2 regions of the Propioniciclava sp. LT432 genome follow, and region 1 is predicted to be linked to the other one. Evidence: riboswitches for the same ligand, from Rfam matches in the RefSeq annotation. Region 1 holds a riboswitch; the other holds the start of a gene.
The links. Region 1 has a riboswitch for thiamine pyrophosphate ahead of AC5YDV_RS08255 (thiamine ABC transporter substrate-binding protein). Riboswitches for the same ligand answer to the same signal wherever they lie in the genome.
Positions count from the first base shown of each region.

Region 2: it holds a riboswitch for thiamine pyrophosphate, as region 1 does, so the genes downstream of both, AC5YDV_RS12160 (YkoF family thiamine/hydroxymethylpyrimidine-binding protein) here and AC5YDV_RS08255 (thiamine ABC transporter substrate-binding protein) in region 1, are expected to answer to the same signal.

Region 1 covers NZ_JCAKNE010000012.1:55,302-70,019, reverse strand. Annotated here, with positions in the region: gene AC5YDV_RS08275 (PRC-barrel domain-containing protein) at 1-118, shown strand, start outside; gene lplAB (lipoate-protein ligase LplAB) at 191-1,240, opposite strand; gene AC5YDV_RS08265 (DUF1707 SHOCT-like domain-containing protein) at 1,283-1,747, opposite strand; gene AC5YDV_RS08260 (aspartate kinase) at 1,869-3,128, shown strand; TPP riboswitch at 3,230-3,336, shown strand; gene AC5YDV_RS08255 (thiamine ABC transporter substrate-binding protein) at 3,373-4,488, shown strand; gene AC5YDV_RS08250 (ABC transporter permease) at 4,481-6,169, shown strand; gene AC5YDV_RS08245 (ABC transporter ATP-binding protein) at 6,163-7,245, shown strand; gene AC5YDV_RS08240 (IclR family transcriptional regulator) at 7,258-8,031, opposite strand; gene AC5YDV_RS08235 (MFS transporter) at 8,111-9,502, shown strand; tRNA gene AC5YDV_RS08230 (tRNA-Pro) at 9,557-9,633, opposite strand; gene AC5YDV_RS08225 (metallophosphoesterase) at 9,681-10,583, opposite strand; gene AC5YDV_RS08220 (transglycosylase domain-containing protein) at 10,580-13,078, opposite strand; gene AC5YDV_RS08215 (WhiB family transcriptional regulator) at 13,272-13,544, shown strand; gene sp36 (Sp36 family protein) at 13,577-13,741, shown strand; gene AC5YDV_RS08205 (RidA family protein) at 13,738-14,199, shown strand; gene nth (endonuclease III) at 14,201-14,718, shown strand, end outside.
Region 2 covers NZ_JCAKNE010000019.1:86,322-100,223, forward strand. Annotated here, with positions in the region: gene AC5YDV_RS12145 (NAD(P)-dependent oxidoreductase) at 1-635, opposite strand, end outside; gene AC5YDV_RS12150 (SRPBCC family protein) at 637-1,095, opposite strand; gene AC5YDV_RS12155 (alpha/beta fold hydrolase) at 1,193-2,455, shown strand; TPP riboswitch at 2,544-2,647, shown strand; gene AC5YDV_RS12160 (YkoF family thiamine/hydroxymethylpyrimidine-binding protein) at 2,732-3,352, shown strand; gene AC5YDV_RS12165 (ECF transporter S component) at 3,349-3,975, shown strand; gene AC5YDV_RS12170 (ATP-binding cassette domain-containing protein) at 3,968-6,046, shown strand; gene AC5YDV_RS12175 (GNAT family N-acetyltransferase) at 6,118-7,065, opposite strand; gene AC5YDV_RS12180 (nuclease-related domain-containing protein) at 7,531-8,109, shown strand; gene AC5YDV_RS12185 (DEAD/DEAH box helicase) at 8,227-11,325, shown strand; gene AC5YDV_RS12190 (hypothetical protein) at 11,341-12,228, opposite strand; gene AC5YDV_RS12195 (RNA polymerase sigma factor) at 12,489-12,971, opposite strand; gene istA (IS21 family transposase) at 13,193-13,902, shown strand, end outside.

The DNA of each region.
Region 1 (14,718 bases):
CCCGGCCCACGACGATCGCCGCGACGCGCCGCTGTTCGACAAGGACCGCGACGGGCGTGGTCCGGTCGAGGAGGTCTTCGACGGCCCCGACGACCCGCGGAACCCGCGCCGCAACTGACGCCCGCGAGCAGCCGGGCCCGGCGCGTAGCTGACGGCCCGGCGTGAAGACCCCGCGTCCCCTGGTCCCCGGTCAGGGGACGCGGTGCGTCCAGGCGTCGGTGAGGAACTTGGTCTCCACCAAGGTGCGTGCCGCGGCCAACTCGGCGTCGGTGTAGCTCCCCGGCCGGGTCTGGTGGGTGGCGGCGAAGGACGCCATGAAGCGGCGGATGATCTCGTCACGGGGCAGGCCCGTCTGGGACCGCATGGGGTCGACGCGCTTGTTGGCCGACTTCGTGCCCTTGTCGGAGATCTTCTCGCGGTCGATGCGCAGGACGTCCAGCATCTTGTCGGCATCGATGTCGTACGCCATCGTCACGTGGTGCAGGACCGATCCCGCCGCGAACCGCTTCTGGGCGGCGCCGGCGATCTTGCCCTTGTCGGAGGCGATGTCGTTGAGCGGCACGTGGCGCGCGTTGACACCGACGTCCGCCAGGGCAGTCATCACCCAGTCGTCCAGGAACGCGTAGCTCTGCTCGAAGCTGAGCCCCTCGACCAGCGACGTCGGGACGTGCAGGGAGTAGGTGATGCAGTTGCCCGGCTCCATGAACATGGCGCCGCCGCCCGAGATGCGCCGCACGACGCGGATGCCGTGCCGGTCGGCGCCCTCCTGGTCGATCTCGTTCACGTAGCTCTGGAAGCTGCCCATCACGACGAGCGCGGAGTCCCAGTCCCAGAAGCGCAGCGTCGGCGGGCGCGTCCCCGCCGCGACCTCGCGGGTGAGCACCTCGTCGAGGGCGACGTGCATCGCGGGGTCCATCGTGACGGGGCCGATGAGGTCGAACGTGTGGTCGGCCCAGCCGGTGGCCTTGCCGAGCGCGCGGCGTACGGCGATGCCGACGGACGCCGGGGTGAACCCGATCATCTGCACGTGGTCGGGGAGGGCGGCCTCGATGGCGCGGCCGAGGGTTTCGGCGTTCGCCGTGTCGGGTTGCCCGGTGAGGGCGGCGTTGATGTCCTCCAGCGCCTCATCCGGTTCGAGGAAGAAGTCACCGTGGACGAACGCCCGGGAGATGACCCCGTCGGCCACCTCGACATCGACCGCGACCAACTTGCCGCCCGGAACCTTGTACTCGCCACGCATGGGGGCAAGCCTATTCCGCCCACGAGCGACGAGGGTCGAGGGTCAGCGGCCCAGTTGGGGCGGTGGCTTGCGCTGGTTGTTGGAGATCTGGCCCAGCACGATGGAGCCGATGATCGCGATCAGGATGAAGGTCCACCAGTTGCCCGTGATGATGGCCATGATGATCGCGGCCGGCCAGATCACGCCGCGGGCGACACCGATCCAGTCGGTGCCGCTGCCCAGCGCCGGGGGTCCGGCGGTCGGGCGCGGGGTGAGCGACGAGCCGAAGGCAGCCGTCCAAGCGGCCTGCGAGGGTGCGGTGGGTCCGCCGTGGTCCGGCCGGGGCGCGGGCAGGTCGGAGAACAGGGGTTGGAAGTCGGCGGCGACGCGCGCGGCCAGCGCCGCCGAGAGTCGCTCGTCGAACTCGGCGGCATCGAGGCGTCCGGCCTCGAAGTGTTCGCGCAGCATCTGGGCGGCGGCGTCCCGTTCGGCGTCGGACAGCCGTTGGGGTACCGGGTCGTGGCTCATGAAGGTCTCCTTCCGCGTCCATCCTCGCATGTCATCGGGACGCCCGGCGGTTGGGAACATCCACCGTGCCGTCGGGTTGCGTGGCAGAGTTGGACACCTCACGAAGGAAGGGGACCCGACAGTGCGTGTGGTGCAGAAGTTCGGTGGCTCGTCGGTGGCGGACGCCGCCAGCATCAAGCGCGTCGCCCAGCGCATCGTCGACACGAAGGAGCAGGGCTTCGAGGTGACCGTGGTGGTGTCGGCGATGGGCGACACGACCGACGACCTCCTCGACCTCGCCCAGCAGGTCAGCCCGAACCCGCGCGCCCGTGAGCTGGACATGCTCCTGACCGCCGGGGAGCGCATGTCGGCCGCCCTGCTGGCGATGGCCATCAACGACCTGGGGCACACCGCCCGCTCGTTCACGGGTTCGCAGGCTGGCGTGATCACGTCCGAGAAGCACGGCGACGCCCGCATCATCGACATCACGCCCGGCCGCATCGAGTCCGCCCTGGACGAGGGCGACGTGGTCATCGTGGCGGGCTTCCAGGGCGTCTCGCAGACGACCAAGGACATCACCACGCTCGGACGCGGTGCGTCCGACACCACCGCTGTGGCCCTGGCCGCGGCCCTCAAGGCCGGCTACTGCGAGATCTACTCCGACGTCGACGGTGTCTTCACCGCGGACCCCCGCATCGTGCCGGGCGCGCAGCGACTGCCGGAGGTCAGCTACGACGAGATGCTCGAGATGGCCGCCAACGGCGCCAAGATCCTGCACCTGCGCTGCGTTGAGTACGCCCGCCGCGAGAACGTCCCGGTGCACGTCCGGTCGTCGTTCTCGGACAAGCCGGGCACCTGGGTCAAGCACATCGACGAGGAGGATTCCGTGGAGAACCCGATCATCACCGGCATCGCGCACGACCGTCACGAGGCCAAGATCACCGTGGTCGGCGTGCCGGACCGCGTGGGTGCCGCCGCCGAGGTCTTCACGACCGTGGCCACCGCGGGCATCAACATCGACATGATCGTCCAGAACGTGTCCGTCGAGGGTGGCACCACGGCGATCTCCTTCACGCTCCCGCAGTCCGACGGCGACAAGGCCATGGACGCGCTGCGCGCCGCCCAGCCCACCATCGGCTTCACCGAGCTGATCTACAACGACAAGATCGGCAAGCTGTCGATCATCGGCGTCGGCATGCGCTCGCACCCCGGCGTCTCGGCGACGGCGTTCCGGGCGCTGGCCCAGGCCGGCATCAACATCGAGATGATCTCCACCTCGGAGATCCGCATCTCGGTGCTGGTGGACGTCGACGAACTCGACAAGGCCGTCCGCGCCGTCCACACCGCCTTCGGGCTGGACGCCGACGGTCAGGCCGTGGTCTACGCCGGCACCGGCCGCTGAGTCATCGCTTCGCCTCGTGTGCATTTCCGGGAGGACATTTCCCCAACGAAACTTGGGGGAGTGTCCTCCCGGAAATGCGTTCGCCGGCAGCAGCTAGACTGTCCCCCTGACAGGGGAGCGCCCATGGGGGCGCTGAGAGTGCGGAGCGCCGCAGACCCTCGAACCTGAACCGGTTAGGACCGGCGGAGGGAGTCGAGTTCTCACACGGCCAGGGATGGCCGTCCCCTCCAGTTGAGGAGGAAGCATGTCCCAGTTCGTCCGTCCGCCCGCCGTCGCCCTCGTGGCCGGCCTTTCCCTGGCCCTCGCGTCCTGCGTCGGCGCGCCGACCGCCACGCCGCCGGGTGCGTCGTCGGGTGCGTCGTCGGCCGGCCCCTCCGCGGCGGCCACCGCCTCCGGTGCGGGGAGCACCGAGCTGACGGTGGTCACCCACGACTCGTTCAACGTCACCGAGGCCCTGCTGACGAAGTTCGAGACCGAGTCGGGCCTGGATGTCACCTTCGTCGCCCCCGGGGACGCGGGCACCCTGACCAACCAGCTCGTCCTGACCAAGGACTCCCCCTTGGGAGACGTTGTCTTCGGCATCGACAACACCTTCGCCGGCCGAGCGCTCAAGGAGGGCGTCATCGCGCCGTACGCGAGCGTCGCCCTCCCGGACGCCGACGCCGAGGCACTCAAGGCCGACGACTCCGGACGCCTCGTGCCGATCGACTTCGGCGACGTCTGCATCAACGCCGACACCGCTTGGTTCACGGCGCAGGGCAAGGCCGTCCCCGCCACCCTCGACGACCTCACCAGGCCCGAGTACAAGGACCTGTTGGTCGTCCCGAACGCGGCGTCGAGCTCGCCCGGCCTCGCGTTCCTCGTCGCCACCGTCGGCGCCAAGGGGGACCCGGGCTGGATCGACTACTGGAAGCAACTCAAGGACAACGGCGTGTTGGTCGCCAAGGACTGGACCGAGGCGTACACGGTCCAGTTCTCCGGGAGCAGCGGCAAGGGCCCGCGCCCGCTCGTGCTGAGCTACTCGACGTCCCCGGCGTTCGAGGTGGTGGACGGCAAGGAGCCCCCCACCACGTCGCTCCTGCAGACCTGCTTCCGCCAAGTGGAGTACGCGGGGGTCATCGAGGGGGCCGCCAACCCCGAGGGGGCCGAGAAGTTCATCGACTTCCTGCTGAGCCCCGAGGTCCAGGCCGACATCCCCGGTCAGATGTACATGTACCCGGCCGTCCGCTCCACCGAACTGCCGGCGGAGTGGGTGACCTACGCGCCCCTGTCCGATTCCCCGTTCCAGGTGTCGGCCGAGGAGATCGCCGCCGAGCGTGACGGCTGGATCCGGACCTGGACCTCGACGGTCGTTGGCTGAGTCGGCCACCTCGCGGAGGTCCCCCGGCACCCTGAGCCGGGGGACCACGCTCGCGTGGACGCTCGCGGGTGCGGTCCCGCTCGCGTTCCTCGCGATCTTCTTCGGCTGGCCCGTCGCGACGCTGGTGGGCCGGGGATTCTTCCCCGACGGCTCCTTCAGCCCGGACGGCTTCGTCCAGGTCTTCGGCGACGACCGGACGTGGCGGGTCATCCGGACGACCCTGGCCCAGGCGGCGGCGGGCACGGTGGCGTCCGTGCTGCTCGGTGTCCCGGGGGCGTGGGTGCTCTACCGCACGCGGTTCCCGGGGCGCTGGCTGGTCCGCGCGGTCGTCACCGTGCCGTTCGTGCTCCCGTCCGTGGTCGTCGGCGTGGCCTTCAAGAGCCTGGTGATCTCGACGGGACCACTCGGCCACCTCAACCTCGACGGCAGCTTCGCGATCATCGTGGCCAGCCTCGTGTTCTTCAACTACGCCGTCGTCGTCCGCACGGTGGGGGCCCTGTGGGCGTCCCTCGACCCGCGGACCGAGCAGGCGGCGTCCGTGCTGGGGGCCTCGCCCCGCCGCGTCTTCTGGACCATCACCATCCCCGCGCTCGCCCCCGCGATCGCCTCGGCGGCCGCGCTGGTGTTCCTCTTCTGCGCGTCGGCGTACGGCGTCGTCATGGTGCTCGGCGGCGCTGCCTACGGGACGATCGAGACCGAGATCTGGTTCCTCACCACCCAACTGCTCGACCTGACCGGCGCGGCGGCGCTGTCGATCGTCCAACTGGTCGTGGTCGGCACGGCGCTCATCATCGCCAGCCGGCTGCAGGCGACACGGGCCCGCGCGCAACGCCTGCGGACCGACGAGTCGATGGAGGCTCCCTGGGTGCTGCGCCGCGACGGGGGGCCCACCCTGGTGACGGCGGCGGTCGTCCTCGGCCTGCTCGTGTTCCCCCTGATGACGTTGGTGCAGAAGAGCCTCACCACGGCGTCCGGCCACGGGTGGGACCACTACGCCGCCCTCGCCACCACCGGCGACGGGACGCTCTCCGTGCCGGTCTGGGTGGCTGCGGCGAACTCGCTGCGCACGGCGTCCGTGGCGACCGTGCTCGCCCTCGTGTTGGGCCTGCTCGTCAGCCTCGTCGTCTCCCGCCGTCCCCGCAACGAGGGCGGACGCCGTGCGCTCGGCCTGCTGGACGGCGCCTTCATGCTGCCTCTGGGGGTGAGCGCGGTGACGGTCGGCTTCGGGTTCCTGATCACCCTGAACAGGCCGCCCCTCGACCTGCGCAGTTCGATGGTCCTGGTGCCGATCGCGCAGGCCATCGTGGCGTTGCCGCTGGTGGTGCGGGTGCTGCTGCCCGTGCTGCGGGCCATCGACCCGCACCTGCGGGAGGCGGCCGCCGTGCTGGGGGCGAGCCCCGGCAAGGTGCTGCGGGACATCGACCTGGCGTTCGTCGGACGCGGCCTCGGCCTGGCGGCCGGCTTCGCCTTCGCGACGGCGCTGGGGGAGTTCGGCGCCACCTCGTTCCTGGCGCGCCCCGACCAGCCCACCCTGCCCGTGGTGGTGTACCGCCTCATCGGGCGACCGGGCTGGGAGAACCAGGGCATGGGGTTCGCCGCCGCCGTCCTGTTGGCGGTCGGCTGTGCGATCGTGATGGGGTTGGCTGAGAGGATGAGGCCGCAGGAGGCGACGACATGGTGACCAGCCAAGCCGGACTCGGCGTGCACGACGTGGTCGTGCGCTACCGGGTCTCGACCCAGCAGCCGGGCTACACGACCCCGGCCTCGCGGCCGCTCCTGGCGTGGGCGCTGCCGAGGCGCCGGCCGGTCGGGCCCGACGAGGGTCGGACGGTGACGGCCATCGACGGGGTTTCGTTGGACGTCGCGCCCGGCGAGATCGTGGCCCTGCTGGGGCCGTCCGGATCGGGCAAGTCATCCCTGCTGCGTGCGATCGCCGGGCTGGAGCCCTTGGCGTCCGGCAGCCTGACATGGGACGGACGCGACATCTCCGCCACGCCCACCCACAAGCGCAACTTCGGGATGATGTTCCAGGATCCGGCGCTGTTCCCCAGCCTCAACGTGGGCAAGAACGTCGCCTACGGGCTGCACAAGGTGCCGCGGGGGCAGCGCGCCGCGATCGTGGAGCACTTCCTGGAGCTCGTGGGGCTGCCCGGTTTCGCCGGGCGGAAGACGACGGAGTTGTCCGGCGGGCAGGCACAGCGCGTGGCGCTCGCCCGGTCGCTGGCCCCCTCGCCCCGGTTGCTGCTGCTGGACGAACCCCTGTCCGCCCTGGACCGTGGCCTGCGCGAGCGCTTGGTCGAGGTGCTGGCCCGCGTGCTCCGCGAGACGAGGACCACCGCGGTCCATGTCACGCACGACCAGGACGAGGCGTTCGCCATCGCGGACCGCGTCGCCGTCCTCGACGAGGGCACGATGCTGCAGGTCGACAGCCCCGGGAACCTCTGGCGGCACCCCGCCTCGGTGGAGGTCGCCACCTTCCTCGGGTACTCGAGCATCCTGACCCCCAAGGACGCGGACGCCCTGGGCCTGGGTGCCCTGGCCGCCGACCATCTGGTCGCGCTGGGGCCGAACAGCCTGAGCGTCGACCCCGACGGCCTCTCGTTGCCGGTGGAGGACGAGAAGGTCCGTCGTGGCTACGTCCAGGTGACGGTGCGGCTGCCCAGCGGAGCCCGCGCCGAGATGCGCGTCCCGGAGCGCCTGGGGGCAGCCGCCGTCGGCGTCCGCACGGACGCCGACGCCGTGGCCGTGATCGGCTGACGTCCGAACCCCTCAGGCGGACGCGGCGAGCGCGTCCTCGACCTCACGGGTCGCACGGCGCAACCACGAGACCAGGCTCCGGACGGCGGTGGGCTCGAACCGGCTCGCCGGCATCGCGATGGACAGGGCGGCGACGGGAGCGCCCTGCTCCCCACGGACGGTGTGCCCGAGGGCGAGCACGCCCCTCTCCGACAGTCCGTTGTTCATCGCGAAACCCTGCCGGCGCACCGACTCCAGTCGGGCGAACAGCATGTGGAAGTCGGGGAGCTCCTCACCCTCGGGGGCCTCCGAGTACAACGTGCGGATCGCGTCGTCCTCCAACGCGGCCAGCATCGCCAACCCGCCGGAGGTGCGGTGGGCCGGGAACACCATGCCGGTCCGGTGCCCGACACGGAGGTGGTGGGCGCACTCGACCTCGGCCAGGAACCGGATGAGGCGCTGCGTCAGGATCATCAGGGTCACGGTCTCGCCACACGCGGCCATCAACCACGTCATGGGGGCGAGCGCGGCCTCGCGCAGGCGTCCCATCGCCGCCGGGGGCCGTTCGACCGGTGCCAGCAACGGCCCGACGCGGTAGTGCCGGCCCTCACGCGTGGCGAAGTCGCGATAGACGAGCATGGCGAGCAGCCGATGGGCGGTGCTCGGGGCCACCTCGAGGTGGAGGGCAGCCTCCGTCACGGTGGTCGTGCCCTGCACCTGCAGCAGCGCGGCCAGGCGGAGGGCATGGTCCACGCTGGTGATGGCGTAGGCCGGCCTCTCCTTCGATGGCGTGGCTCGCTTGGACATGACGCTCGGCAATCAGTTGGGGATTCTGCTGTGGAGAATAACCTTCCACGGGCTCCTTGGGTAGGAGGACAGTGCTGTCATGACGACAACGCTGTCTCCGCGCACCGCGGTGCGCCCGAAGCCGGCCTGGCTGGTGATCCTCCTCTGCTGGCTGATCGTGGTCCTCGACGGCTACGACCTCATCGTGTACGGCACGACCCTTCCCGCCATCATGGCGATGAAGGAGCCCGGTTGGGGCCTCAACCCCACGGAGGCGGGCTTCATGGGGTCCCTGGTGTTCGTCGGCGCTCTCCTCGGCGCCCTCGGCGCCGGCGACATCGCCGACCGCCTGGGGCGCAAGAAGACCATCCTCGCCGCCGGCCTGATCTTCACCGTGTTCACGGTCGCGATCTACTTCTCGGTCAACAAGGAGATGTTCGGCATCCTCCGGTTCATCGCGGGCGTGGGGCTCGGCGGGCTGGTGCCCTCGGCCAACGCGATCACGGCGGAGTTCGTCAGCGTCCGGCAGCGGTCGGTCATCTCGACCATCATGATGTCCGGCATTCCCATCGGCGGCTCCATCGCCGCCCTGCTCGGCCTCGTGATGCTGCCCGTCCCCGGGTGGCGCTCCATGTACCTCGTGGCCGCCGTCGGGCTGCTCATCCTGGCGGTCACCGCCTGGGTCATGCCCGAGTCGCCCGCGTGGCTCCGCGCCCACGGGCGGGAGGCGGAGGCGCGCAGCATCGCGTCCGAGTGGGGGGTTGACCACACCCTCGAGGAGGTCGTGGCCGCGCACGACGAAACCCCGACCGAGGCCGAGGCCGAGTCGGCCTCCCCGCACCGGAAGGGCATCACCGCCCTCTTCTCGGCGCGCTGGGGCGTGGCGACGCTCATGTTCGCGCTGGCGTCCATCTTCACGCTGTTCACCTGGTACGGCCTGGGCACCTGGCTGCCGAAGTTGATGGGGGCCGACCCGCACTACAAGACCCTGATGTTCAACCCGCTGATGTTCCTGCTCAGCCTCAACATCGGTGCGGTCATCGGATCCTTCGCCACGGCGTGGGCAGGTGTTCGCTTCGGACCGCTGAAGTCGGGCATCGTCGCGGCGCTGTTCGCAGCGCAGGGCCTGGCGTTCCTGCTCACGTACCCCGACAGCGCGGTGATGGCGAACTTGGCGCTCGTGCTGGCCGGCATCGGCACCCACGGCACCCAGTGCCTCGTCCTGGCCGCCATCGCCAGCCACTACCCGGCCAAGCTCCGTGGCACCGCCCTGGGCTTCAGCAGCGGCATGGGTCGCATCGGCGCCATCACGGCCCCGATCCTCGGTGGCGCGCTCGTCACGTTCGCCGGTGCCAACGTCGAGTGGGGCACCAGCGCGAACTTCATCATGTTCGCCGTGGGTGCCGCGCTCGCCGCGGCCATGCTGCTGATCACGCTCGTGGTCTCGCGGCCGACGTCGGAGAAGTCCGCCGGTCCCGTCATGGCGCACTGACGCCGCGGAGGAACGAAGAAGGCCCGACCCGAAAGGGTCCGGCCTTCTTCACCATGGTCGGGGTGACAGGATTTGAACCTGCGACCTCATCGTCCCGAACGATGCGCGCTACCAAGCTGCGCCACACCCCGATCGGCCCTTGAGCCGAGGTAGATCATAACCCACTCGGGCCCGGAGTTCACATCGACGGTCGCTGGGTGAGCGTGAGCAGGGTCACCTCGGGTGGACAGGCGAACCGGTAGGGGGCGAACGGCGACATGCCGACGCCGGCCGACACGTGCACCATCGACGTGCGTCCCCCGGCCTCGTGGTCGAAGAGACCCTTGGCCTTCTCCCGGGGCAGGTCACAGTTGGTGACCAGCGCCCCCTTTCCGGGGACGGCCACCTGACCGCCGTGGGTGTGCCCGGCCAGGATCAGCGGGACGCCGTCGGCGGTCATCGCGTCGAGGATGCGCAGGTACGGAGCATGCGTGACACCGATCTCCAGCACGTCGTCGGACGAGGGACCCGCCACGGCGGCGTAGTCGTCACGGTGGTGGTGGGCATCGCCTGTGCCACGGAACCTGACAGTCCGGCCACCGAGGGTCAGTTCGGCCCGCCGCTCCTCCAGGTAGCTCCAGCCGATGCCCTCCAGGGCGGCGCGCAGGGCGTCCGTGGGGAGGGGTGGGACTTCCTTGCCCGTCCCGCCCGTGGTCGCACCCAGCAGGTAACGCACGGGGATCTTGAACTGCGGCGCCTCGAAGTCGTTCGAGCCGAACACGAACACCCCCGGGACCCCGACGAGCCGTCCCAAGGACTCGATGAGGGGCTCGATGGCGTCGGCCGAGGCGATGTGGTCGCCGGTGCTCACCACCAGATCCGGTTGGAGTCCAGCCAGGCCGCGTAGGAAGTCACGCTTGCGTGCTTGGCGGGGGAGCAGGTGGATGTCCGAGATGTGGAGGACGCGGAGCGGCTCCGTGCCCGGGGGCAGGACCGCTGCCGCGAACCGACGCACCTGGTACGCCGTCCGCTCGACACCGATCCCGTAGGCGACGCACGCGGCGCCGAAGGTGAGCGCGCCGACGGCCATCCTGCCGATCATCCGCGCCCCTGACCTGGCGGCCCCCCACCCGGGGGCCCCCCACCTGGGGGCGGCTGGGGTGCGGGCTCCGGGTTCGCCGGCGGTGCGGGTTGCGTCGGCGCGGGCGGCGGTGCCGGGGCCGGCGCGGGATCCGGCTGCCTCGGGCCCGAGGAGACCAGCAGGCGGACGGTGCTGAAGCGCGGGGCCTGACCGGTCGGGCGGGTGCCCAGGAACGTCCCGCTCGGACGCGCGTTCTCCACGCGGGTCACGGTCGTGCCGAAGCCCGCCTGCTGCAGGAGGGCGCGGCACTCGTCCATGCCCATGTTCGAACAGGAAGGAATGTCGATCATGGGCTGCTCGATCTGGACTGGGGGCACGAAGTTGTCCTGGGGCATCCCCTCGAGCGCGGCCCTCATGGCGGGCAGCCAGATGCCGACACCGGCCTCACCGCCCGAGCTGCCGCGCAGGCGGTACGTGCCGCCCCGGATCGGGGTGCCCTGGATGCGGCGGTCGTCGTCGTTCATGTGGCGGAAGCGCTCATGTGTGCGGTCGATGCCGATCATGGCGGCGCCGGCGAGGTTCGGGGTGTAGCCCACGAGCCAAATGGCCTTCGTGTTGCGGCCGTCGGTTCCGGTCTTGCCGGCCAAGTTGTAGCCGGGGATCCGGGAACTGGACGCCGTGCCACCGTTGAACGGGCCGCGCATCACGTCGTTGATGCGGTCGGCGACCTCCGGGGCGATCACCTGCTGGCAGTTGGCCGGCGGCACCTCGAAGGCCTTGCCGGCCTTGTTGGTGATGCCCTTCAGGACGATGGGATCGCAGCGCAGGCCGCGGGCCGCCAGTGTCGCGTAGGCGTTCGCCAGCGAGACCGGGGAGGACTCAGCGGTGCCCAGGGTGAAGGACGGATTGCTGGCCACGTCGTTGATCGTCTGGGCCCGGATCGTTCCGTCGGCCGTCCTGACCTTGCCGTACTGGATCTTCAGGCCGAGGGTCTCCGCCATCCTGACGCTGTCGCAGATGCCGACATCCTGCTCCAGGGCGACGAAGTAGTTGTTCACCGAGCTCTTGGTGCCGGAGTACATGTCGAACTCCCCGGCGCCACCCGCGTTGGTGACCTCCCACTGGTTCTTTTCGCCCTTGAAGGTGAAGGGACCGTTGCAGTTGGTGAAGGTCTCCCCGTGCCAGTTCTTGACCTTGGGCGCGTCGTAGGTGCGATCCGTGGGGAATCCCTTGTTGATCGCTGCAGCCAGGACGAACATCTTGTAGGTCGAGCCACCGAAGAAGCCGCCGGCGTTGCCGATCTCCTTCTCCATCGCGTAACTGAGGTAGGTCTGGCCCGGATTCGTACCGATCTCCGGACGGCTCTGGGCAACGGCCTTGATGAGCCCGGTCCCCGGCTCGATCATGACCATGAGGCCGATGACCGGGTCGAGGGGGTGGACGTAGTCGGAGACGGCCTTTTGGGCGGCGCGCTGCGTGCGGGGGTCGATCTCGGTCTGGATGGTGAGGCCGCCGCGCTTGATCATGCGTTCGCGTGAGGCGTGGTCCGGGCCCAGGCTCGGCAGCGTGAGCAGGATGCTCTCGACGACGCTGCAGAGGTTCTGGAACTCCGAGGCCACGCAGCCGTGCGGCGTGTTGGTCACCTTGGACTGGTCGAACCCGACCTGCTTGGCCTCCGCGACCTGCTCCTTGGTCACGGGCTCGGTGAAGTGCCACACCTCGGGCCGGTCCGCCTGGGAGAGCATGATGTCGAGCACGTTGTTGCGGCGCTCGAGCGCGATCTTCTCGTAGTTGATCGGGTCGGTGGTGGCCGGGTTTCGGACGAGGCCGGCGAGCATGGCCGACTGGGTCAGGTCCAGGTCCTTGGCATCGATGCCGAAGTAGCGCTTCGCGGCGGCCTGGACGCCGTACGCACCCGCGCCGTAGTAGGAGAGGTTCAGGTAGCGCTCGAGGATCTCGTCCTTCGTCAGGCGCTCCTCCAGCGCGATCGCGTAGCGGAGTTCGAGCAGCTTGCGGGAGAACGTTCGGTCGTACGCGGCCGCCTTGGCCTCGGCGTCGTCCTCGGTGACGGCCTTGTCGAGCAGGGCCAGCTTCACGTACTGCTGGGTGAGGGTGGAACCGCCCTGGGTGTTGCCGCTGGAGGTGCGGACGAGCGCGCGGAGCGTGCCGCGGAGGTCCAGCGCGCCATGGCTGTAGAAGCGCTGGTCCTCGACCGCCAATTGGGCCTGCTTCATCATGGGGGAGATCTGGTCCAGCGGCACGTAGGCCCGGTTCTCGTCGAAGAAGTTGGTGAGGACGGACCCGTCCTTCATCAGGACGACCGAACCCTCGGACGGGGGCGGCGTCTCGATGTCCTTGGGGATCGCCTGGAGCGCGCCGGCGCTCGCCTTCGCGAGTTCGGCCCCGATGCCCACCGTCGGGACCGCGAGCCCAGCCACGAGGACGCCCCCGAGAACACTCACGAGGACGAACATCACGGCCGAGTACAACTTGCGACCCACGGTTGGTGCACGCATGGGGACAGAGTACGTGATGCCCCTGTCAGCGCTGCGCCGTGCGGAGCGGGGCGTCGCACCGGCTGGTGACACGAAGGGGGAGGTGTTGTGCAAGGGGTTGGCAACCGGCGTTGTTAAAGTTGCAAACAGCGGTTTACCATAACGTTACGCCGGACGGTCGGGCCGGCAGTGGATCGAGTCGAAAGGTTGGGCAATGACGCTCATCGAGGCGGACGACTGGACACTCCAGGCCAAGTGTCGCGGCATGCAGGACAAGTTGTTTCCGGAAGGCGCCGACCAAAAGCGTGCACGTGCGGTCTGCATGGGGTGCGCCGTCCGATCCCAGTGCCTGGCCGAGGCCCTCGACAATCGCATCGAGTGGGGTGTCTGGGGCGGCATGACCGAACGTGAGCGCCGCCACCTCCTGCGCGAGCGCACCGACATCAGTTCGTGGCAGACCGTCCTGTGCGGCAAGCAGGGCAAGTGAGCCGCGGCCGCCGCCTCGACTAGGCTGCGCCCATGACCAAGTGGGAGTACGCCACCGCACCGGTTCTGGTGCACGCAACCAAGCAGATCCTCGACAACTGGGGCGCCGACGGCTGGGAGCTCGTCTCCATCGTGCCGGGGCCGAACCCGCAGAACGTTGTCGCGTACTTCAAGCGCCCGCTGGAGGAGTCGAAGTGACGCCTCCGTCCGAGCGTCTCGCCGCGCTCGGCCTGGAGCTGCCGCCCGTCGCCGCTCCCGTGGCCGCCTACGTGCCGGCGATCCGATCCGGGGGCCAGGTGTTCACCTCGGGCCAGCTCCCGACGGTGGCCGGCAAGCTCGTCGCCACCGGCAAGGTCGGCGCCGAGGTCTCCCTCGAGCAGGCCACGGAGGCCGCCCGCACGGCCGCGCTGAACGCGCTCGCGGCCGCGGCGTCCCTGACGGGAGGGCTGGACGGGATCGCCCGCGTCGTGAGGGCCACGGTGTTCGTCGCCTCGACACCCGGCTTCACGGCCCAGCCCCAGGTGGCCAACGGGGCCTCGCAGTTGTTCGTCGACGTCTTCGGTGAGGCGGGCCAGCACGCCCGCAGCGCGGTGGGCGTCGCGGTCCTGCCGTTGGACGCCCCGGTCGAGGTCGAGTTGGTCGTCGAGTCCGCCTGACATGCAGCAGCCCCAGGCGATCAACGCCGCCCTCGCCGAGCTCTACCCGGACGCGCGGTGCGAGCTGGACTTCACCACGCCCCTGGAGTTGCTCGTCGCGACCGTCCTGTCGGCGCAGTCCACCGACCGGCGGGTCAACTCGGTGACGCCCGCACTGTTCGCGCGCTACCCGGACGCCGCGGCCTACGCGAGCGCGGACCCGGCCGAGATGGAGGAGCTCATCCGTCCCACCGGGTTCTTCCGGGCGAAGACGGGGCACCTCCTGGGGATCGGCGCGGCGCTCGTCGAGCGGTTCGGCGGCGAGGTCCCGGGCACCTTGTCGGAGCTCGTCACGCTGCCCGGGGTGGGGCGCAAGACCGCCAACGTCGTCCTGGGCAACGCCTTCGGCGTCCCGGGCATCACGCCGGACACCCACTTCATCCGCCTGTCGAACCGGTTCGGGTGGGTGGCGTCCAAGAACCCCGACACGGTCGAGCAGGTCGTCGGGGCGCTGTTCGACCCCTCCGAGTGGGTCATGCT
Region 2 (13,902 bases), on a different contig from region 1:
ACGAACAGCGCGCCGTCGAGACGCTCGAACAAGCCCGACCCCACCATGTCGCGCGTGGCGTCGGTCAGGGGCAACAGGTTCACCACGACGCCCGGGCGTGACGCGAGCACGTCGTCCAGGCCGGCCCACCCCACGCAGCGGTCGAAGTCGGGCGCAGCGCGTCCGGACCGGTTCACGCCCACCACGGCCAGCCCCAACCCACGCAGGGACCGGGCGACGCCCTGGGCGGCGAGCCCGGTCCCCAGCACGAGGGCAGAGGTGGGCCACTCGCGGACGCCGAGCTCCAGCCACTCCCCCGCCGCCTGCGCGCGGACGAGGTCGTCGTGGCGCTCGGCGAAGGACGCCACCGCCGCGGCGACGTAGCGGCCCATCTGGAGGGGCATGGTGCCGACGGTGCGGGTCATCAGGTCCGGACGCGGTGCGTCGGACATGCGATCGATGCCGAGCCCGGTCACGTGGATCCACCGGACGCGCTGCGTGGCGCCCTCGGGCCAGCGGAAGCCGGCCATGCAGTCGGCCCACGCGAGGTCGGCGTCCGTGGGGTGGGGCACGACGCGGACGTCCAACCCGGACGCCCGCAGGAGGTCCCCGAGTCCGCGGTCGCCGTCGCGTCCGGACACGACGACGCGGGTCATGTCAGACGGCGGCGGCGCGGACGATGTTGTACAGCACCGTGGGGAGGCCCTTGACGAAGGAGCGTCCCACGATGAAGTCCCACACACGGGTCAGGGGGCCGGTGATGGTGAGGGAGTGGGTGAGGACCCAGGCGTCCGGGTCGAGCTCGGCGAGGGGTTCGTGCTCGTCCTCGCGGTGCTCGGGGCGGTCGAGGCGGTGCTCGAACGTCAGGACCGCGAACGGCAGCGTGGTCTCGAGGGTGAAGCGCCGCTTGTGGCTGTCGACCTCGACCAGTTTGAACTGGGCCTTGCGCCCGCCCTTGGGCTGGATCCATCCGATCGCGCCCTTCGTGAGGGGACCGTTCAACTGCGCCTTGGCCACGTCGGGGTCGTCGGCGGGCCAGTTCTCGACGTCGGTCCAGCGCTGCCAGACGACCGTCGGATCAACCGCTGCCGTGATGCTTCGGCTGTGGACACCCATGTGAAACTCCCTCGTGCAGAACCCTTCCATTGTTTCCACGAAACCGTGGCCATTGCCAACCGAGTCCAGAACAGTGTCTGCGCCCTAGCCTGAACGCATGCGAACCACGGTTGACCATCTACCCGGACTGACGTGCACGAACCTCATCGTCGACGCGCCACTCGTCCACGACGATCCCAGCCGGGGAACCATCGAGGTGTTCGCACGCGTCGTCACCGGCGAGGGTGGGCAGAACAAGCCGTACCTCGTCTTCCTCCAGGGTGGCCCCGGCAACGAGGCGCCGCGTCCCACCCTGTCGCTCCCCACGAATCCCGCCTGGCTCCCCCGCGCGCTCGAGGACTACCAGGTCGTCATGCTCGACCAGCGTGGCACCGGGCGTTCGACCCCGGTCGGGCCGGACGCCGTGGGCCCGGCCGGGCTGGACCGGCCGGAAGCGGCGGCGGAGTACCTCACCCACTTCCGCGCGGACGAGATCGTGAACGACTGCGAACTGGTCCGTGAGGCGCTCGGCGCCGAGCAATGGACGCTGCTCGGGCAGTCATTCGGCGGATTCACCTCGGTGCACTACCTGTCGGTGCACCCCGAGAGCCTCGCCGGCGCCATCATCACCGGGGGCCTGACCGCCGTGCAGCACCCCATCGACGACGTCTACTCGGCGACGTGGAAGCTGATGATGGGTCGATCCGAGGAGTACTACCGACGGTTTCCGGGCGACCGCGACCGGGTGCGCGAGCTGGTCGGGTTGGCGTCCGACGGTGCCCTGCGCCTGCCCAACGGTGACCGGGTCGGCCCGGACTGGTTCCGCACCATCGGCGGACGCCTGGGCATGCAGGGCGGCTTCGAGCAGATCCACTACCTGCTGGAGCTCGACCACACCTCGCCCGGGTTCGCCCACGACCTGGCCGCGGCACTGCCCTTCCACGGCCGCAACCCGATCTATGCGGTGCTGCACGAGTCGAGCTACGCCGACGGCGTCCGCACCCAGTGGTCGGCCGACCGCACCATGCCGGACGCCGTGCGCGACGACCCGACCCTGTTCGGCGGCGAGCACCTCCACCGGTCGCTGTTCGCGCAGAGTTCGGAGTTCAGCCCGTACGCCGAGGTGGCCGACCTCCTCGCCGAGCACGAGTGGAACCAGCTGTACTTCCCGGAGAAGTTGGCCCAGGCGGACGTCCCGGTCGTCGCGGCGGTGTACGCCCACGACGTGTTCGTCCCGTTGGTGTACTCGCTCGAGACCGCGACCATGCTCCCCGACTGCCGGACCTGGGTGACCAGCGAGTACGAGCACAACGGCCTGCGCATGGATCCGGCCGTCCTCGACCACCTGATCGGGTTGTTGTCCGGACGCCGTTGGTTGTGACCGGTCTGCGCTAGCGGATCGGCTCGGACCTCTCACGGCCGGACGTGCCTCGCAAGAATCGCGGCCGCAATCGGCTAACGTGGCCATCGCATTGCCCCCGGGGAGCGCGCCAGCGCTGAGAGTGCCATCCGGCAGACCCGTGGAACCTGAACTGGGTAACACCAGCGGAGGGAGTTGGGCAGGGTGCCGCGACCGCGGCGTCCGTACCCCGACGCTCGCGCCAGCAGCGCGTGCGCGGGGTGTCCCGACCCACATCCGGGGGCGGGAAAGGAAGAGATGGAACCCGCCTCGGGGGCACCGACCCCCACCACCTACGGCGTCGGGGCGCGTGTGTCGCTGCACCCGATGTCCGCCCGCTTCGTCGACATCATCCTGGGCGCCCTCGCGGATGCCGAACCCGCCAGGGGAGACCTCCAGACCAGCACCGGCGAGGTCAGCACCTTCGTGGGCGGTGACGAGTCCGGCCTGCTGCGCTACCTCACCGCGCTCGTGGGCGCCGCGGCGCGCCGTACCGGCGGGGAGCACCTTGCGGCGTCCGTGCTCCTCTCCCGCGGCTGTCCGGGCGAGGTCTCCTGCGACCTGCGCGGTGGGGCCTGGGCGTCCGACGAGCCTCTGGCCGTGGACGCCGTGGGCGTCACCGCGGTCGCCGAGTGGTCGCTGTACCCGCTGGTCGATGGCGCAACCACCGACCACATGGGCCCGATAATGGCCGCGATCCAGCAGGCCAAGGACGCCGGCCTCTACGACGGGTCGGACCACTACGTCACCCGCCTGCGCGGGGACGTCGCCGAGGTCCTCACCCTCGTCATGAGTGCCTGGCGCGCCGTGGGCGCGGACGTGCAGCACGTCACGAGCCATGTGTCCCTGTCGATCAACTCACCCCAGGAGCAGCGATGACCCACCAGACAGACCACACCCAGCCCGTCCGCGCGCCGAAGACCGCCGGCTTCGGGCTCAAGGAGATTCTCGCCCTCGTCACGCTGGGCGTGGTGTTCGGCTTCCTGTACTACCTGCTCGTCCAGGGCTGGAACGCCCTCGCGATCGCGCTCGGGCCCCTCGGCGACCTCGCCCAGAACGTCCTCATCGGGGGCTGGTTCGTCGTCGCGCCACTGGCCCTCTTCGTGGTGCGCAAGCCCGGCGCGGGCCTGGTCGCCGAGGTCATGGCGTCCGTCATCGAGGTCGTGTTCCTCGGCAGTCCGGTCGGGCCGATCCTGCTGCTGTCGGCGACGATCCAGGGGCTGGGCTCCGAGGTGGGCTTCGCCCTGTTCCGCTACCGCCGGTACGACCTCCTCGCGTTCCTGGTGTCGGGCTTGACCACGGCCGTGTTCAGCTTCGTCTACGCGACGATCCGGTTCGGCTGGCTGGGGCAGGCGCTGTTCGAAACCCGGCTGGTGCTGCACCTCGCCTCCGGGCTGGTGTTGTGCGGCGTCCTGGGCTGGCTGGTCGCGCGGGCGCTCCTGCGCACGGGTGTCCTGCGCGACCTGCCGGCCGGACGTGCGGCGTCGCCGCGCCGTGGCTGAACAGATCGCCTTGGCCGCACCGCTGGCGCTGGAGGGCATCACGGTCGCCCATGACGGGAACACCGTGGTGGACGGGGTCAGCGTCGAGGTGCCCGCCGGCGGCATCGTGGCGCTGACCGGCCCGTCGGGTTCGGGCAAGTCGACGCTGCTCGCGGTGGCGGCGGGGCTGGTGCCGCACGCCCGCGCCGGCGACCTGTGGGGCGGCGTCCGGCACGGCGACCGGGATGTCACCCTCGACCCACCGTGGGAGCGCGCCGCGTGGCTGGGCTTCCTGGCCCAGGACCCGGCGTCGTCGTTGTGCCTGGCCCACGTGCGCGACGAGCTGGCGCTGCCCCTCGAGAACGCCGGCCTGCCCCGCGAGGCCATCGGCCCGCGGGTGCAGGCGGTCGCCGGACGCCTCGGCATCACGCACCTGCTCGACCGCCGCACGAACCAGCTGTCGGGCGGTGAGCAGCAGCGCGTGGCGCTCGCCGCGACGCTCGTCGCCGAGCCGGAGGTCGTGCTGCTCGACGAGCCCCTGAGCATGCTCGATCCGGACGCTGCTGCGTCGGTCGCCGCGCTGTTGCGTCGCGAACTGGGTCGGGGCGGACCCGCCGCCATCATCGTCGAGCACCGGGCGCGTGAGCTCCAGCGGGCGGGGCTGCTCCCGGACGCTGTGGTCCGCCTCGGCACGCCTGCAGCGGTGGAGCGGGACCGCAGCGCTGGGCGTCCGGGAGAGGTCGTGCTCGACCGCACCCTGACCGGCGTGCGCCGCGAGCCTGAGGGCCCAGTCGTCGTCGACGGCGCGCATGTCAGGCTGCGCGCCGGTTCAGTGACGGTGCTCATGGGTCCGAACGGGTCGGGCAAGACCACGCTGCTGATGGCGCTGGCGGGGGTGCTGCCCGGCGTCCCCGCGGCCGGGGCCGGCGAGGTGGGGATGGTGTTCCAGCGTCCGGAGAACCAGTTCATCGCCACGACCGTTCTGGCCGAGGCAGCGTACGGGGCGTCGGTCGAGCGGGCGGAGGCGCTGTTGCGGCGCGTGGGGCTTGCCGGGCTCGAGGACCGCAGCCCCCACACGCTGTCGCTGGGCCAGCAGCGCCGGCTCTCCGTGGTGGCGATGGCGGTCCAAGACCACCCCGTGCTGCTGCTCGACGAGCCGACCTTCGGCCTCGACGACGCCGGTGTGGCGGCGGTGGAATCGCTGGTCCGGTCGCTGCGCGACGAGGGGCGGGCGATCCTGCTGGCCACGCACGATAGGGAGCTGGCCGACCGGCTCGCCGATGCGCGGCTTGAGCTCGCCGCCCGCACCACGGACGACCGGCCGCCGGCCCCGGACCGGGTACCGGACTCGTTCCTGGCCCGCTGTTCCCCGGTGCTGAAGTTCCTGGTCACGTTCTGGGCCAGCGTCGGGCTCCTGGCCACCACCGCCTTCTGGCCGGTGCTGGGGGTCTGGCTCGCGGCCGCGGCTGCACTCCCGGCGCTCGCCCGCGTGCGGCTGCGCCGGGCGCTGAGGTTCCAGGTGCCGGTTCTCTGGTTCGCGCTGTCGACCTTCATGGTCAACCTCGTCAGCCGCCCCGGCGAGCCGCTGGCCGGCTGGGGCGGCATCGTGGTCACGGCGCCGGGGCTGGAACTGGGGTTGGCGCTGGCCGCACGAACGCTGGCGATCGGCGGCCTGGCTTCGATGTTTGTGCTCAGCACGGACGCCGTGCGCTTCGTCAACGCCGCACATGTGCAGGCGCGGCTCCCGGCCAGGTACGCGTACGCGCTCCTGGCGGGTTACCGACTGCTCGAGCTGCTCCCCGACGAGTGGCGCACCATCCGCGCGGCCCACGCCGTGCGCTCGCGCCGCGTAGGGGTCGGACGCCGCGCGTGGCTGTCGGCCTTCGGACGGTCGGCGTTCGGGTTGGTCGTCGTGGCCCTGCGCCGCGGCCAGCAACTCGCCGAAGCCCTGGAGGCACGGGGCCTGGGACGGACGCCTCGCACCGTGTGGCGCCCGGTGCGCTGGGGCTGGCGCGACATCCTGCTCGCCGCGTTGGCCGGGGCCGGGGCGGTCGTGGTGGCGATCGCGGCGGTTGGTATCGGCGCCCGCTGACCACGAAGGGGTCTTTCAACATGGCCTCAGCCGACCACGTCCCAACGCTTGCCCGCTCCTGGACGTGGTCGTCAGAGGAGGGACAGCCGGACGACGGGGCGGTCCGTACGCGTCCGCAACACCTCGACGAAGCCCTCGTCGGTGAACATCGAGAGTGCACCGTGGTAGAGGTTCGAGCTGGGGACCTTCCCGCCCTTGGCTGCGACGTCGACCGGGTGGGCCTCCAACTGGGTGGCGCCTTGGTTCTTGGCGTATTCGATCGCTCCGGCCAGCAGCGCGCGTGAGACGCCCTGGCGACGATGACCCACACGGACCACGAAGCAGGTGCAGCGCCAGATACCGTCCGAATCGAGGCTCGCCGTGGTCCGGCTGGTGGTGATGCGGGGGAAGGACGCCCGCGGCCCAACCTGGACCCAGCCCACCGGCTCCGGGCCCCGGTACGCGAGCAGGCCGGGCGGCGGTTGGTGGGTCACTTGAGCGCACAGCGCCTCGCGGTTGCGTTCGGCAGACTCCTCGTACGAGCGGCCCGTGGTGAGGAAGAACTGGCAGAAGCACCAGGATGGGTCACCACGGGTGCCGAAGACGACCTCCACGTCCGGCCAGCGCTCGGCTGAGACGGGGACGACTTGGATGGGCTTGCCCATGGTCTCGGGCTCGCGGTCGGGCATCTGAGCGACGAGGCGCTTCGGTGCGACCTGGCGGTAGGCGTCGGTGAGCAGGTCGGCCAGTTCGTCCCAGTCAGGCTCGCGGTCGAGCCGGACGCCGACCCAGCCGCGGTGGCCGACGTACGGCGGACGGAAGAACGTGTCTGGACGGCTCCCCACGAGGACTTCCTGGACGCCGGGGGCCGCCGCAATCCAGAGGTGCGGGTAGTCGATGTCGTGGTGGCCGTCGAGCCAGGCGGTGGCGAAGGAGGTCTTGTCGCGCACGAACCACGTCGGCGCGCCATGGCTGGGTCGTTCGCTCACTTCGGGGAACGACTCGCAGATCGTGCGCAGCCTCTGCAGCAGCGCGGCCATGGGGAGATGGTAAGGCACGGATGCGTCAGCTAATCCCTCCCATTTTCCCCGAAATTGCGAAACCCATTCGGGACGAGGCAATTCCGGTACTGTCCGGCCATGATGGTGGTTCGGTGGCGTGGGGGCGGCCAGGACAGGCTGTACGTCAAGGACGACCGAGGCATCAACGCCGGCTGGTGCGATCTCCTGAGCCAGCAGGTCCATCCGGACTATGAGGGCAGTGAACTGCTCCTTCACGTGGCCTTGCAGCAGTGGTACTCAGACCAAGGGCCGGAGGCGGATCCGACGCCCATCCAGGCCCCTGCTGCGCCCGAGCCTTCCGCTCCGCCTCCCCTGAGAGGCGCGTCGAGCGCCCACTTCCCACCCCCGGCCGGGAAACCCCTGGTGGACTTGGCGAGAAATTCGCCCGGGCTTCAGCTGCAGGGTCAGATCGCGCAAGCTCATGCTGAGGGTCAACGGCCTACATTGCTGCGACGAATCTTCCTTGGCAAGCACGCTTACTCGACGTGGGAACGCGGCGCCATCGGAGAGCGAAAGGTGGCGGCCGAACTTGAGAAGCTCGTCGCCCGGGATCAGCGTTGGGTCTTTCTGAACTCCATCCCTGTCGGTGAGCATGGGGCAGACATCGATCACCTGGTTATTGGCCCGGCCGGTGTGTTCACGCTCAACGCCAAGCACCACCCCAAGGCGAAGATCTGGGTCGCCGGCGACACGTTCATGGTCAACGGAACACGCTGCCCGTATGTCCGCAACAGCCGTCATGAGGCCCGTCGGGCCGGCCGTCTCCTCTCAGCTGCCATCAACGAGGACGTCGTTGTGACGGGCATCGTCGTGCCTGTCGATGCGAACTCAATGACGATACGGGAATACCCGGAGGACGTGCTGGTCATCAACCGAAAGCGCCTGGTCGGCCTCTTGGAATCATTCCCCGAGACCCTGACTCGTGCCCAAGTGGACCGCCTGTACGCGCGCGCAAGGATCAGCTGGACGTGGGCGGGACCGGAGGCTCGCACTCGACGTCAGCGGCCCTCCCGCCCGATGTGAAGTACCAAGACCTGGACCCTCCAGAGCCCTGGGGGAACGCACCACGCCTCTCTGCTTGCTAAGGGCCTGTACGGCGCCACCCCCACGCTGTTCACTCCTGTCTGACATCCTGGCCCGGTGGACAGTGAAGTCGCCCCCGACTCGTTGGTTGAAGGTCTCTACGACGCGGTCGAGACGCAAGCCCTGGATGAGGCGGTAGCCGAAAGCACCTTTCGAGCCACCTTGAGGAAGTTGGGGGTTGACGAAGAGATCGACGTGCTGTCTCGACATGTGATGTCGTCCCTCACAGGTCGGCTAGCTCAGACCAAGCCGGACCAGCGCGTTGATGTTGTCAACGAGGTTCTCGATCACCTAGGACTGCCCGAGCAGCGCGTTACTTCACCTCAAAGACTCGTGGCCCTTCGCCGCCCCGATCAGTTGGGCACTGAGGCTCGCTACTCGGATGCGCCGGTAACTCCACTGGGCCAACCGGCCCTGCTGACCAACACCATCGGCGAGCCGGCACTCGGCACTGAGATCCGCACCGAACTCGGTAGCGCCGATCGCGTTGATCTGTTGTGTGCGTTCATCAAGTGGCACGGTCTACGCACTCTGGAGAAGGAACTGGACGCAGTACGCCGCCGGGGCGTGCCGCTGCGTGTCATCACGACCACGTACATGGGTGCGACTGATAGGCGCGCCCTGGACCGTCTCGTCCGTGACTTTGGAGCCGAGGTCAAGGTCAACTATGAGGTCGAGCGCACTCGACTTCACGCGAAGGCCTGGCTGTTTGAACGCAACACCAACTACGACACCGCCTACGTGGGCTCGTCGAACCTATCCAAGTCAGCGCTGCTGGACGGAGTCGAATGGAATGTCCGGCTCACGACAGTCGCGACACCACACCTCCTGCGAAAGTTCAAAGCCACCTTTGATACCTATTGGCAGGATCCGGCCTTTCAGTCCTATGACCCTGCTCGCGATGCCGGGCAACTTGACCTGGCCCTGCGTCAGGCAGGGGGAAGTGGCAGTGACCGCGCGACGATTACTTTGTCGGGGCTGGAGGTTCGCCCCTACCCCCATCAAGTCCAGATGCTGGAGGAACTCTCAGTAGAGCGCGAAGTGCACGGAAGACATCGCAATCTGCTCGTGGCAGCCACGGGGACAGGCAAGACCGTCATCGCGGCGTTGGATTACAAGCGCCTTGCGGACGCCGCAGGCAGAAGACCGACCCTCCTCTTCGTAGCTCATCGCGCAGAAATCCTGCACCAAGCTCTGCGTACCTACCGGGAAGTGCTTGGTGATGCCAACTTCGGCGAGCTCTACGTCGGCGGCGAACAACCCAGTCAGTGGCGACACATCTTCTCGTCGGTGCAGTCCTTCTCGCCGCAGGCGCTCGGACAGTTCGCTCCACAGCAGTTCGAGGTCGTCGTCATCGACGAGTTCCACCACGCGGAAGCGGCGAGCTATCAGCGGATCATGGAACATTTCGAACCGTTGGAGCTGCTGGGACTGACAGCAACGCCCGAACGGGCGGACGGCGTGGATGTGCGCAAGTTCTTCGACTACCACGTCGCCTCCGAGTTGCGACTCTGGGATGCACTTGCTGCCGACCTTCTCGTGCCGTTTCACTACTTCGCCATCGCCGATGGTACGGATCTTTCACACGTGGCCTGGACCCGTGGCAGGTACGACCCCAGCACCCTGGAGGGGATCTTCACAGGGAATGATGCACGGACGAGAATCGTCCTCAGAGAACTGGACGACAAGCTCACCGACGTGCACCGGATGCGCGCGCTGGGCTTTTGCGTCGGGGTCGGACACGCAGAGTACATGGCCCGGGCGTTCAGGGATGCAGGCATTCCGGCACTGGCACTCAGCGGCAGCTCCCCCAAGAACGTGCGAAAAGAAGCCCTAGGCCAACTCGCCCGTCGGGAGATCAACATCATCTTCACTGCCGACCTCTACAACGAGGGAGTGGACCTCCCTGACGTCGACACCGTGCTCTTCCTCCGCCCGACGGAGAGCCCCACCATCTTCTTGCAGCAACTCGGGCGCGGTCTCCGCCGAGCCAAGGACAAGGCCGTGCTCACAGCGCTCGACTTCGTGGGGAACCACAACGTCAACTACCGGTTCGACCAGCGCTTCACCGCCATGACGGGCATCCCCCGCGGTCACTTGAAGACTGCGATTCAGCAGAAGTTCCCCTTCCTCCCTGCCGGCACTCAGATCATCTTGGATCGACAGTCTGAGGAACTGGTGCTGGAGAACATTGCGCGCCAGGTGTTCTCGAACTGGAGGACCCTCACCACCCGACTGCGCGACACGGGGGATGTCACGCTCGCTACGTTCCTCGAGGCCGAGGGCCTTGACTTGAGTGACATCTTGAAAGGCCACAGTTGGACCGAAGCCCGCAGGGGTGCTGGCCTTCCCACACGGGTCGGCGGCCCGAACGAGACTTCGCTGCTCAAGCGGGCCAAAGTGCTGGCGCACGTTGATGACCGTGACCGGTATGAGGCGTACCTGACACTCCTGGATGATGACGCACCGCGCTATGAAGATCTCGACGCGCCGGTGCGGCAGTACGCCGACATGTTGCTCTTCTCGCTCTGGCCGTCGATGCCGTTCGAGTCCCTGTCCGGGGCGGCATCGGCTTTGCGGCAGGAGCCAGCTGTCCGCGACGAACTCGTTCAGGTCCTGGCCATTGCCTTCGCCCAAGCGCGACATATCGCGCGCCCTCTGAAGGGAAGCCTCGCGCTCACCCCGTTGCGAAGTCATGCTCATTACAACCGTGAGGAGCTCATGGCTGCCCTCGGAGAGGCAACCCTGACGCGTAGGCCTTCCGCGATGCGAGAAGGCGTCCTCTACTCACGGAGTCGCGCCACGGATGCCTTCTTGGTCACGCTCAACAAGGACGCCAGCTCCTTCAGCCCGACCACGATGTACCGCGACTATGCGCTCAGTCCGACCCAGTTCCACTGGGAGAGCCAGTCAACGACGAGCGCAGACTCGCCCACGGGTCGCCGCTACATCAACCACCGCGAGGCCGGAACACAGATCCTGCTCTGCGTTCGTAACAGCGGGACGAACGCCTTTGGTAAGGGAGCCCCATACCTGCTCTTGGGAACCGCCGAGTACCTCTCTCACCGCAACGAGAAGCCCATCGAGTTCGTATGGCGACTCGATCGGCCCATGCCGGAAGATCAGTTCATCCAGGCCACCGTCGAGGCCGGATGATCAGAACAGCGAGACTCAGCACCCATCCGGAATCGACCTAGGCAGCGCGTCCGCGCGAACCACAACGCCGGGATCGCCTGGGATATGGCCTCGCACCCGCGAAGCGAACGGACCTGCGATCGCGTACCCCGGCACGCCCACGGGGTTGTCGTCCATGAGCTCGACTGTGTTGCCCGTTCGGAGGTCGGCCAACAACACGCGCCGCGCCTGGGTGACGAGCGCGAGGTTCCCACTGAAGGAAATCGCTTGGTAGTCGCCCTTCAAGAGAGCGCGGGACTCATTGGTCTCCAGGTCGTACACCCCGACCTCCTCAGAATCCGGCTTCGGCCTGTAGAGGACCCACTGACCACTGCGATCAAGTCGGTCAAGGTCCCGCACCGCGTCGGGAATGGGTTCCGGCTCCTTCGTCCGGGAGTCGTAGGTCTCGTATTCGCCCGGCCTGTGGAAGATGTGCACCTGGTCGTTGGACGGTCCCGCGACGAAGGCTCCGGTCCCTGCATCCAACACCTGACGCGGCTTGGCGCCGGGCGCGTCCAAGGGAAGCTCCATGATCGAGACGCGCTGATGTTGGGGTGGTGCGTCGTGGGCGCCTTGAGCCTGCGGCCACCGCAACGTGTCGCCCTGGAACCAGATCGGCAACCGCATGTAGTCGCCGTCCCCCGCGTAGGACCAGTCCAGCACCGTCCGTGGTTGGGCCTTGCGACCGTCCTTGACGAACACCTTGACCGAGCCGAGTTTGCCCTTCGAGTGCGAGTACTCGCCGTAGATGACCCTCTCGCCTGTCAGGTCGAAGACGATGGGGTTCGCCCCCTGGCTGAGCTTCGGCAGGGCATAGGAGTCGCCACCCAGACCGTCCGGGAAGACCCGCAGCACCACGCGTCCGTCGACGGTCCCCCGGGCCACCGTCCCGTCGTCCGCAGGCGCATCACAGACGGGTCGGAGCCCAGAATCTTCGGCAGCGTGACCCGGGTGGTCAAGGCGTCACGCCAAGCCGTCCGGATCTCCTGGCAGGACAGCGCGGGGGTGGGTGGAGGCGTCAACGAGGGGGTGGGTGCGGCAGCTGGAGTGGCCGCCGGCGCGTAGCGCGTCCGCGGATCTGGCTGGGCGACGGGATGGGGAGCGGTTCTGCGGTGTAGCCGGTGAGCAGATCGCGGAGTTCCTCTTCACGCATGGTGGTGCTCCTTGTCGTCTTCGAGCAGGACGCCGAGGCGGACGCGTCCGCGGGAGAGCCACACGCGCACGGTGCCCGGCTGGGCACCCAGCTCCTCGGCCACGCGGTCGACCGGCAGGTCGGCGAGGTAGTGGAGGACGATGGCGTCCCGCTGGTTGGGCGGCAGCTCGCGGATGGCGCGCTGCAGGCTGACCCGGGCGTCCGAGTCGATGGCCTTGGCGGCCGGCTCGAACTCCAGCGTCGTGTGACGACGCTTCTTGCGCCAGCCGTCGGTCAGCAAGTTGCGGGCGACCGTGCGGATCCAGGCGTCCGGGTGGGGGTGGCGTCCGAACTCACGTCGCCTCGACCACGCCCGGACGAACGCCTCCTGCACGGCGTCCGACCCCTCGTCTCGGTTGCCCCACATGGCCGTCACGTGGCCGACGAGGACGCGGTACTTCGTTGAGAAGTACTCGTCGAATGCGTCGGCGTCCATGGGGTCCTCTCGTCGGTCGTCCCCCACCCAACGTCCCGTGATGCCGATGCATATTGCGCTCGGTGAGGGCCGGTGTTCCGTTGTGGGGTGAGCCAGTGGTCCGGTGGGCGGTGAGCCACGGCGACGGGGCGCGGTGGACCGTGGCGGCGCTCGGGTTTTCGTGTGGGACGTTCGTCGCGCCGTGCCGTTGGGGTACGGCGTGACGAGAGGAAGTCGCCTTCATGGTCGACTACAAACAGATCCTTCGGCTGCGAGCTGAGGGGGTCAGTCAGCGTGGGATCGCGGACGTGTTGGGGTGTTCCCGTAACACGGTGGCGGCGGTGTTCACTGCGGCGGACTCGGCGGGGGTCGGGTTCGAGCAGGTGACGGACCTCGGGGCTGACGAGGTCCGCCGGCTGTTGCTGCCCGAACCGGCCAAGCCGGACTCGGACCGGGCCACACCAGACTTCGAGCACGTGCACCGGGAGCTGGGACGGCCGTCGGTGACGCTGCTGGTGTTGTGGAACGAGTACGTGGCCAACTGCCGCGCCACCGGCGAGGTGCCCTACCAGTACTCGTTCTTCAACGAACAGTACCGGCGGTGGGCGAAGGCCACCGGCGCGTCGATGCGGATCCAGCGCAACCCGGGCGAGTCGATCGAGGTCGACTGGGCCGGGGACCCGATGGCCTACGCCGACCCGCTGACCGGCGAACCACGACAGGGGTGGGTGTTCGTGGCCGCACTGTCGTATTCGGCCTACACGTATGTGGAGGCGTTCCCGGACATGACGCTCGGGTCGTGGATCGACGCGCACGTGCACGCCCTGGAGGATTTCGGGGGTGCTGCCCGGCTCCTGGTGCCGGACAACCTGCGGACCGGGGTGTCCCGGTCGGACCGCTACGAGCCGGCGTTGAACCCCGCCTATGCCCGGTTGGCCGAGCATTACGGCAC